DNA from 2 places in the Streptomyces sp. CRCS-T-1 genome. Region 1 is predicted to be linked to the other one. Evidence: riboswitches for the same ligand, from Rfam matches in the RefSeq annotation. Region 1 holds a riboswitch; the other holds the start of a gene.
What was found. Region 1 has a riboswitch for cobalamin ahead of NNW99_RS06105 (ABC transporter substrate-binding protein). Riboswitches for the same ligand answer to the same signal wherever they lie in the genome.

Region 1 (3,396 bases):
GCAGGACCCGGCGATGGTCGCCGCCGACGAACAGCCGCACGATGTGCGGCAGCATCAGACCGACGAAGCCGATCGGCCCGGCCGCCGCGACCAGCACGCCCGTCACGAGGGAGACCAGTACGAACATCCGGGCCCGGAACCGGGCCACGTCCAGCCCCATCGTGGTCGCGGCCTCCTCGCCCGCCAGCAGCAGGTTCAGATTCCGGGACTGCACCATGAGCACGCCGACGCCCAGCAGCGTCGCCAGGCTCGGCAGCCACAGCGTGTCCCAGTTGACGCCGCCGAGGCCGCCGAGGGTCCAGGCGAGCACCGCACGGGCCTCGTTGCCCCGGTCGGTGGTCAGCAGCAGCAGATCCAGCAGCGCGGTGAGCACCGCCGCGATCGCCACCCCGGACAGCACGAGCCGTACGGAGGTGATGCGTCCGCCGGTCCGGGCGGTGGCGTAGACGAGCAGCAGCGCGCCCAGCGCGCCCAGGAACGCGGCGGCCGACAGCGACACCGGCCCGAACACGCTCACCCCGAACACGATCACCGACACCGCGCCCAGCGACGCCCCCGAGGAGACGCCCAGCAGATACGGCTCGGCGAGCGGGTTGCGCACCAGGGCCTGCAGGGCGGTGCCCACGACCGCGAGGCCCGCCCCGGTCACCACCCCGAGCAGCACCCGGGGCGCCCGCACGTCCAGCACGATGGTCTCGCGCGCCCCCGACCAGTCCGGCTCCGTCCAGCCGGCGCCCAGCGCGTGCGTCAGGATGCCCCAGACCTGCCCGGGCGGCACCTGGACGGAGCCGATCGCCAGGCCCGCCGTGACGGAGACGACGAGCAGGGCGGTGAGGACGAGCAGGGTGACCGTCAGGCCGGTGCGCCCCGTCCGCCGCCCCGGCGGGACAGGGCGTCGCACCGCGGGCGCCTCGGTGGCCGGCTGCGTCACCGGGAGCTCTCGGGGTGCAGCCCGCGCGCCAGGTCCCCGACCGCGTACGCGGAGCGGATGCCGACCAGGGTCGCGGTCAGCGGCAGGACGACGAACCGCTTGTTCTTCACGGCGGGCACATCGGCGAGGGCCGGCTGGGAGAGCAGGAACTTCTTCTTCTGCTCGACGCTTCCGGCGCCGGCGTAGTCGTAGATGGCGATGACCTCGGGCTTGCGCTCGACGACCTGCTCCCAGGAGACGTCCCCGAAGACGTCGTCGAGGTCGGCGAAGACGTTCTTGCCGCCGGCCAGCCGGATGATCTCCGTGCCGAGGCTCTTGCCGCCCGCGGTGAAGGCGGTCTTGTCGCCGCTGTCGTACACGAACACCGGTACCGCGGACTCGCCCTCGACGGCGGAGGCCGCCTTGCCGACCCGGCCCTCCAGGTCGGCGACCAGCTTGTCGGCCCGGTCGGAGACACCGAAGATCTCACCGACGGTGCGGATCTCGTCGTAGGTGTCCTTCATCGTGACCCGCTTCTTGCCGCAGTACTCGCGGTTGAGGTGGGTGTCGATGCCGGCGTCGGCGAACGCCTTGCGGGAGCGGCCCTCGTTCTCCGCGAAGGCACTGCCGTAGCCGCCGTAGACGAGGTCCGGCTCTGCCTCCAGGACCGTCTCGAAGGACGGTTCCTTCTTCGACAGTTCCGGTATCGCCTCGTAGTCCTTGCGCAGTTCCGGCAGGACGGCCGAGTCGGGGAAGGCGGTGCCGACCACGCGGTCCTTCAGACCGAGGGCGAGCATCAGTTCCGCCGGGTGCTGGTGGATGGTGACGACCCGCGACGGCGGCTTGTCGTACGTCGTCTTCACCCCGCAGTTGTTCACGGTGACGGGGAAGCCCGCGGGCGCCGAGGCCTTGGCGTCCCGGTCTGTGCTGTCGGACGACGAGCCGCAGCCGGCGACGAGCAGCGCCGCCGACAGGGCGAGTGCCGCGCCGCGCAGGGTGGTGCGCCGGCGGCGGGCAGGGGAGAGCAGGTGGGACACGTAGAGCCTCCTGGGGAGTCCGCGCTCCTCGGATCGGGCCCGCGGCGGGTCAGTGTCCTGACTCCCGGATCGACGTTCCCCCTCGCCTTCCCGCGCTCGCGCGGTGGCGTGTCGAAGGGGTGCACTCCCCGGTCACAGTGGCGGGACCGTGCCGGATTCGCACCGGCTTCCTGTCTCCCGTCGCGGCGATGACCTGGTGATAGTACGTTCCGCGCCGTCGCGGTCAACAGGGCGTGCGACCCCGCCCCGCACGCCCCGTGCCCACGTCACACCTCCCGGACCGCCCGCAGCACCAGCCGCTCGGCGTTCTCGTCGTAGGGCCGGCCGTCGAAACCGCCGAAGACCTCCACGCCCCCGAACCCCGCCTCCTCGGCCATTCGCCGCAGCTCCACGGCGCTGTACACGAACCACACCAGCGTTGCTCGGGTGACCCGCTCGCCCCGCACCAGGACCCAGTCGCTGCGCAGCCGCGCCCAGTCGTCCAGCACGGTGTCCGTCTGCACCATCAGGTCCTCACCGCGCGTCACCACCTTCGGCGGGGTGACCTTGCGGGCCAGCAGTTCCTTGCCCGCGAGGTCCAGGACGAGGGTGCCGCCGGGGGCCAGGCAGTCGTACATGGTGCGCAGCACGCGCGCGTTGTCGGCGGGGTCCTCGAAGTAGCCGAACGAGGTGAACATGTTGAGTACGACGTCGAAGCCGCCCGGCGCCTCGAACTCACGCGCGTCCGCCTGGACGTAGCTGACGTCGGTGCCGGTGTCCGCCGAGCGTTTGCGCGCCCGGTCCAGCAGGGCCGGGCTGAGGTCCACGCCCGTCACCTCGTAGCCGCGCCGGGCGAGCGGCACGGTGAACACGCCCGGGCCGCAGCACAGGTCGAGCACCCGGGCGCCGGGCGTGAAGGACAGCAGGGGAGAGGTGCCGAGGAGTTCCTCGGCCTGGGTGTGGCGCTGTTCGGAGAAGAGGAAGTCGTGGAACTCCGTCCAGAAGTCATCGTCCTGGAACCCGCCCGTCCGTGTCATGCGGCTTCAGTGCTCCTTCTTCGTCTGATGGGACCTGCATTCGCCGCTCGGCGTGCCTTCGCAGCAAGAGCAGCAGCGGAGGCAGCAGCAGGCACTGCGCGGCCGCCAGCAGCCAGAACCAGCCGGTGTGCCCGGCGCCTTCGCCGAGGCCGTACAGCTGCCCGCCCAGCACCCCGCTCGCGCAGGCGCCGAGCCCCGCGGCCAGCCGCTGCTGGCCGAAGACCACGGCGTCGGAGCGCGGGCTGCGGCGCAGCGCCTCCAGGTCGTTCTTCAGGAACAGCACGATGTCGCCCAGGGTGATCAGCGCCCCGCCCGCCAGCAGAGCGGTCCGGCTGCCGACCGCCAGCACGGCCAGCCCGGCCGCCAGACCCGCGAATCCGACCGTCAGCGCGAGCGCGTACGGCATGCGCCGGATCAGCCCGGAGGCGAGCGG
Region 2 (3,396 bases), 5.9 Mb from region 1:
GGAGCTGACCAGCGCGGCCGTGAGCAGGGCGGTGACGCACAGCAGCACCAGGCGGGTGCGGGCCACGGACACCCCGAGCGCGGCGGCCGCGTCCTGTCCGAAGGCGAAGGCGTCGAGGGTACGGGCGTACGACAGGCACACCACCAGTGCCACGGCCAGGACGGCGAAGCACAGCCACACATCGGTCCAGCCGGCCCCGCCGAGCGAGCCGAGGAGCCAGAACAGCACGCCCCGGGTCGTCTCGGCGTCGGCGGCGGTCAGCACGACGAAGGAGGTGAGCGCGGAGAAGAGCTGCATGGCGGCGACGCCCGCGAGGACGACCCGGTCGGTGGTGTCGCCGAGGGTGTGGCTGAGCAGCAGGACCAGCGCGAAGGAGACCAGGGCGCCGAGGAACGCGCCCGCGGACACCGAGACGACACCGCCGCCCACGCCCAGGACGACGATGACGACCGCGCCGGTGGAGGCGCCGGAGGACACCCCGAGCACGAACGGGTCGGCGAGCGGGTTGCGCAGCAGCGACTGCATCACCGCTCCGCACACGGCGAGTCCCGCCCCGCACACGGCCGCGAGCAGGGTGCGCGGCAGCCGCAGCTGCCAGACGATCCCGTCCCGGATCGGCGTCAGGTCGGAGCTGCCGATCCCGAGGTGGGAGGCGACGACGGACCACACGTCCCCGACCCGGATGTCGGCCGGTCCGATGGTGATCGCCAGGGCCACGGAGACCACCAGCAGCAGGGCGCCCCCGACACCGAGCGCCGGTCCGCGGAGGGTCACTTCACGAGCCCGAACTCACGCAGTCCTGCCGCGACCTTCTCCACGCCCTCGACCGTGCGGATGGTCGGGTTCATGGCCTGCCCGCTGAGCAGCACGTACCGCTTGTTCTTGACGGCGTCCATGTTCTTGGTGGCCGGGTTGGACTCCAGGAAGGCGATCTTGCGCTTCGCCGACTCGGCGGTCTCCGAGTTGCGGGTCAGATCGCCGATGACGAGGACGTCGGGGTTGCGGTCGGCGACCGTCTCCCAGTTGATCTGCGGCCACTCCTCGTGCGTGTCGTCGAAGACGTTCTTCGCGCCGAGGGCGCGGGTCATGATGCCGGGCGCTCCGCAGCAGCCGGCCAGGTAGGGCGACTCGGAGTTGGCGAACCAGTACATGAGGGAGACGTCGGAGGCGTCGACGCCCTGGGTGGCCTTCTTCATCCGCTGCTGGAGGGAGGCCACGAGCTTGTCGCCGCGGTCCTTCACGCCGAACACGGTGGCGAGGTCCCGCACCTCGCCGTAGACGGCGTCGATGCCCAGCGGCTTGTCGCGCTTGCCGTCGCCGCCGCCCGAGTTGTCCTTGCCGGCGCAGTCGGACGGGGAGACGTAGGTGGGCACGCCGAGCTTCTCGAACTGCTCGCGGGTGGCGACGCCGCCCTTGCCGAGGGTGGAGACGAAGGACGCGGCGACGAAGTCGGGCTCGGAGTCCAGGACGCGCTCGAAGGAGGGGTTGTTCTCGGCGATGCGCGGGACCTTGGCGTTGGCCTTCTCCAGTCCCTTCATCACGGGGTCGGTCCAGGTGGCCGTGCCGGCTATTCGGTCGGCGAGGCCGAGGGAGAGCAGGATCTCGGTGGTGCCCTGGTTGAGGGAGACGGCGTGCCGGGGCGCCTTGTCGACGCGGACCTTCCGGCCGCAGTTGTCGAGGGTGGCGGAGGCCTTGGCCTTGTCGGGGGACTCGGAGCCTGCGCAGCCGGTCACGATCAGGGAGCAGGCCGCGAGCAGGACGGCGGCGCGGGCGGGTCGGGCGAGGGGCAAGGAAACCAGTCCTCAGACGTCGAGGGCCCGATCGCGGAGCCCGGTCGTACGGTGCTCCCCCACCGCCGGCCGGCCGCGGGGGCCGCCAGCAGGTCTTCGGACTCGGGTTCACCCGGTGCGGGGCGCCTTCCCGTACGACATACGAGCCGTTCAGTGGCCGAGGCCCCGCCCGTCCCCCTCACCGCTGCGCGTCAGTTCCGGATTCGCACCGGATTCCCTGACCCACGTACATGGGTTCGACTGGCCTCGGCAAGCTATCACGGAGGATCCGGGGGAATCACAGCGCACCCTGCGTCGTTGCCGGGACAGCAGCTCTTCCGCGACTCCCTAGGAGGCCGCCGGTGTACGGCGACGACGCAACGCTCCGCAGGATCCTCACCGAGCTCGGCGACACCTGGGCCGTGGTGGGCCTGTCGTCGAACCGGCAGCGCGCGGCGTACGGCGTAGCAGCCGTGCTCCAGCGCTACGGCAAGCGCGTCGTGCCCGTACACCCCAAGGCGGAGACCGTGCACGGCGAGCGGGGGTACGCGAGTCTGGCGGACATCCCCTTCGACGTGGACGTGGTGGACGTGTTCGTGAACAGCGACCTCGCCGGGGCGGTCGCGGACGAGGCGGTCGCGAAGGGCGCCGCGGCGGTGTGGTTCCAGCTCGATGTCATCGACGAGGCGGCGTACGACCGCACCCGGGCCGCAGGCCTGGAGATGGTGATGGACCGCTGCCCGGCGATCGAGATACCCCGGCTCGGGCCTTCATAATTGAGCGCATGATCCACGCCTCCTCCCCTGCCGACTCCGATGCCCCGCAACACTTCCCCGTCGTCGTCGTGGGCGCCGGTCCCGCCGGGCTGACGATCGGCAACATCCTGCGGGCCGCCTCCGTGGACTGTCTGGTACTGGAGACCGAGACCCGGGAGTTCATCGAACAGCGGCCACGGGCCGGTGTCATCGAGGAGTGGGCCGTACGGGGCCTGGAGAAGCGGGGCCTCGCCCGGAACCTGCTGGACCGCGCCGAGCTGCACACCTCGTGCGAATTCCGCTTCGACGGAGAGCGGTACCGGTTCCACTACGGCGAGATGACGGGCAGTCATCACTTCGTCTACCCGCAGCCGTTGCTGGTGACGGACCTGGTGCGCGAGTACGCCGACGTGCGCGGCGGGGAGATCCGCTTCGGGGTCCGGGACGTCGAGGTGCAGGACATCGACACCGACCGGCCGTCCGTGTCGTACACCTGCCCGGAGACGGGTGAACAGCGGGTCGTGCACTGCGACTTCGTGGCCGGCTGCGACGGGGCGCGCGGAGTGACGCGGGCCTCCTTGCCGCCGGAGCGGGTCCGGATCGCGCGGCACGACTACGGCATCGGCTGGCTGGCGCTGCTCGCCGAGGCCCCGCCGTCCGCCGACTGCGTACTGTTCGGCTGTCACGGACACGGCTTCGCGGGCCAGATGCCCCGCAGCCCGGAGGTGACCCGCTACTACCTCCAGTGCCCGCCGGGCGACGACCCGGAGAACTGGCCGCACGAGCGTGTCTGGGCGGAGCTGCGGCAGCGCCTCGGGGCGGCCGGTGTGCCGCCGCTGACGGAGGGGCGGCTGATCGAGAAGCGCGTCCTG

Region 2: it holds a riboswitch for cobalamin, as region 1 does, so the genes downstream of both, NNW99_RS32980 (ABC transporter substrate-binding protein) here and NNW99_RS06105 (ABC transporter substrate-binding protein) in region 1, are expected to answer to the same signal.

What each region holds. Positions count from the first base shown of each region.
Region 1 is NZ_CP101651.1:1,368,075-1,371,470, reverse strand. It holds gene NNW99_RS06110 (iron ABC transporter permease) at 1-931, opposite strand, end outside; gene NNW99_RS06105 (ABC transporter substrate-binding protein) at 928-1,938, opposite strand; cobalamin riboswitch at 1,998-2,121, opposite strand; gene NNW99_RS06100 (class I SAM-dependent methyltransferase) at 2,214-2,963, opposite strand; gene NNW99_RS06095 (MFS transporter) at 2,932-3,396, opposite strand, start outside.
Region 2 is NZ_CP101651.1:7,268,917-7,272,312, reverse strand. It holds gene NNW99_RS32985 (iron ABC transporter permease) at 1-774, opposite strand, end outside; gene NNW99_RS32980 (ABC transporter substrate-binding protein) at 771-1,790, opposite strand; cobalamin riboswitch at 1,860-2,050, opposite strand; gene NNW99_RS32975 (CoA-binding protein) at 2,132-2,545, shown strand; gene NNW99_RS32970 (4-hydroxybenzoate 3-monooxygenase) at 2,554-3,396, shown strand, end outside.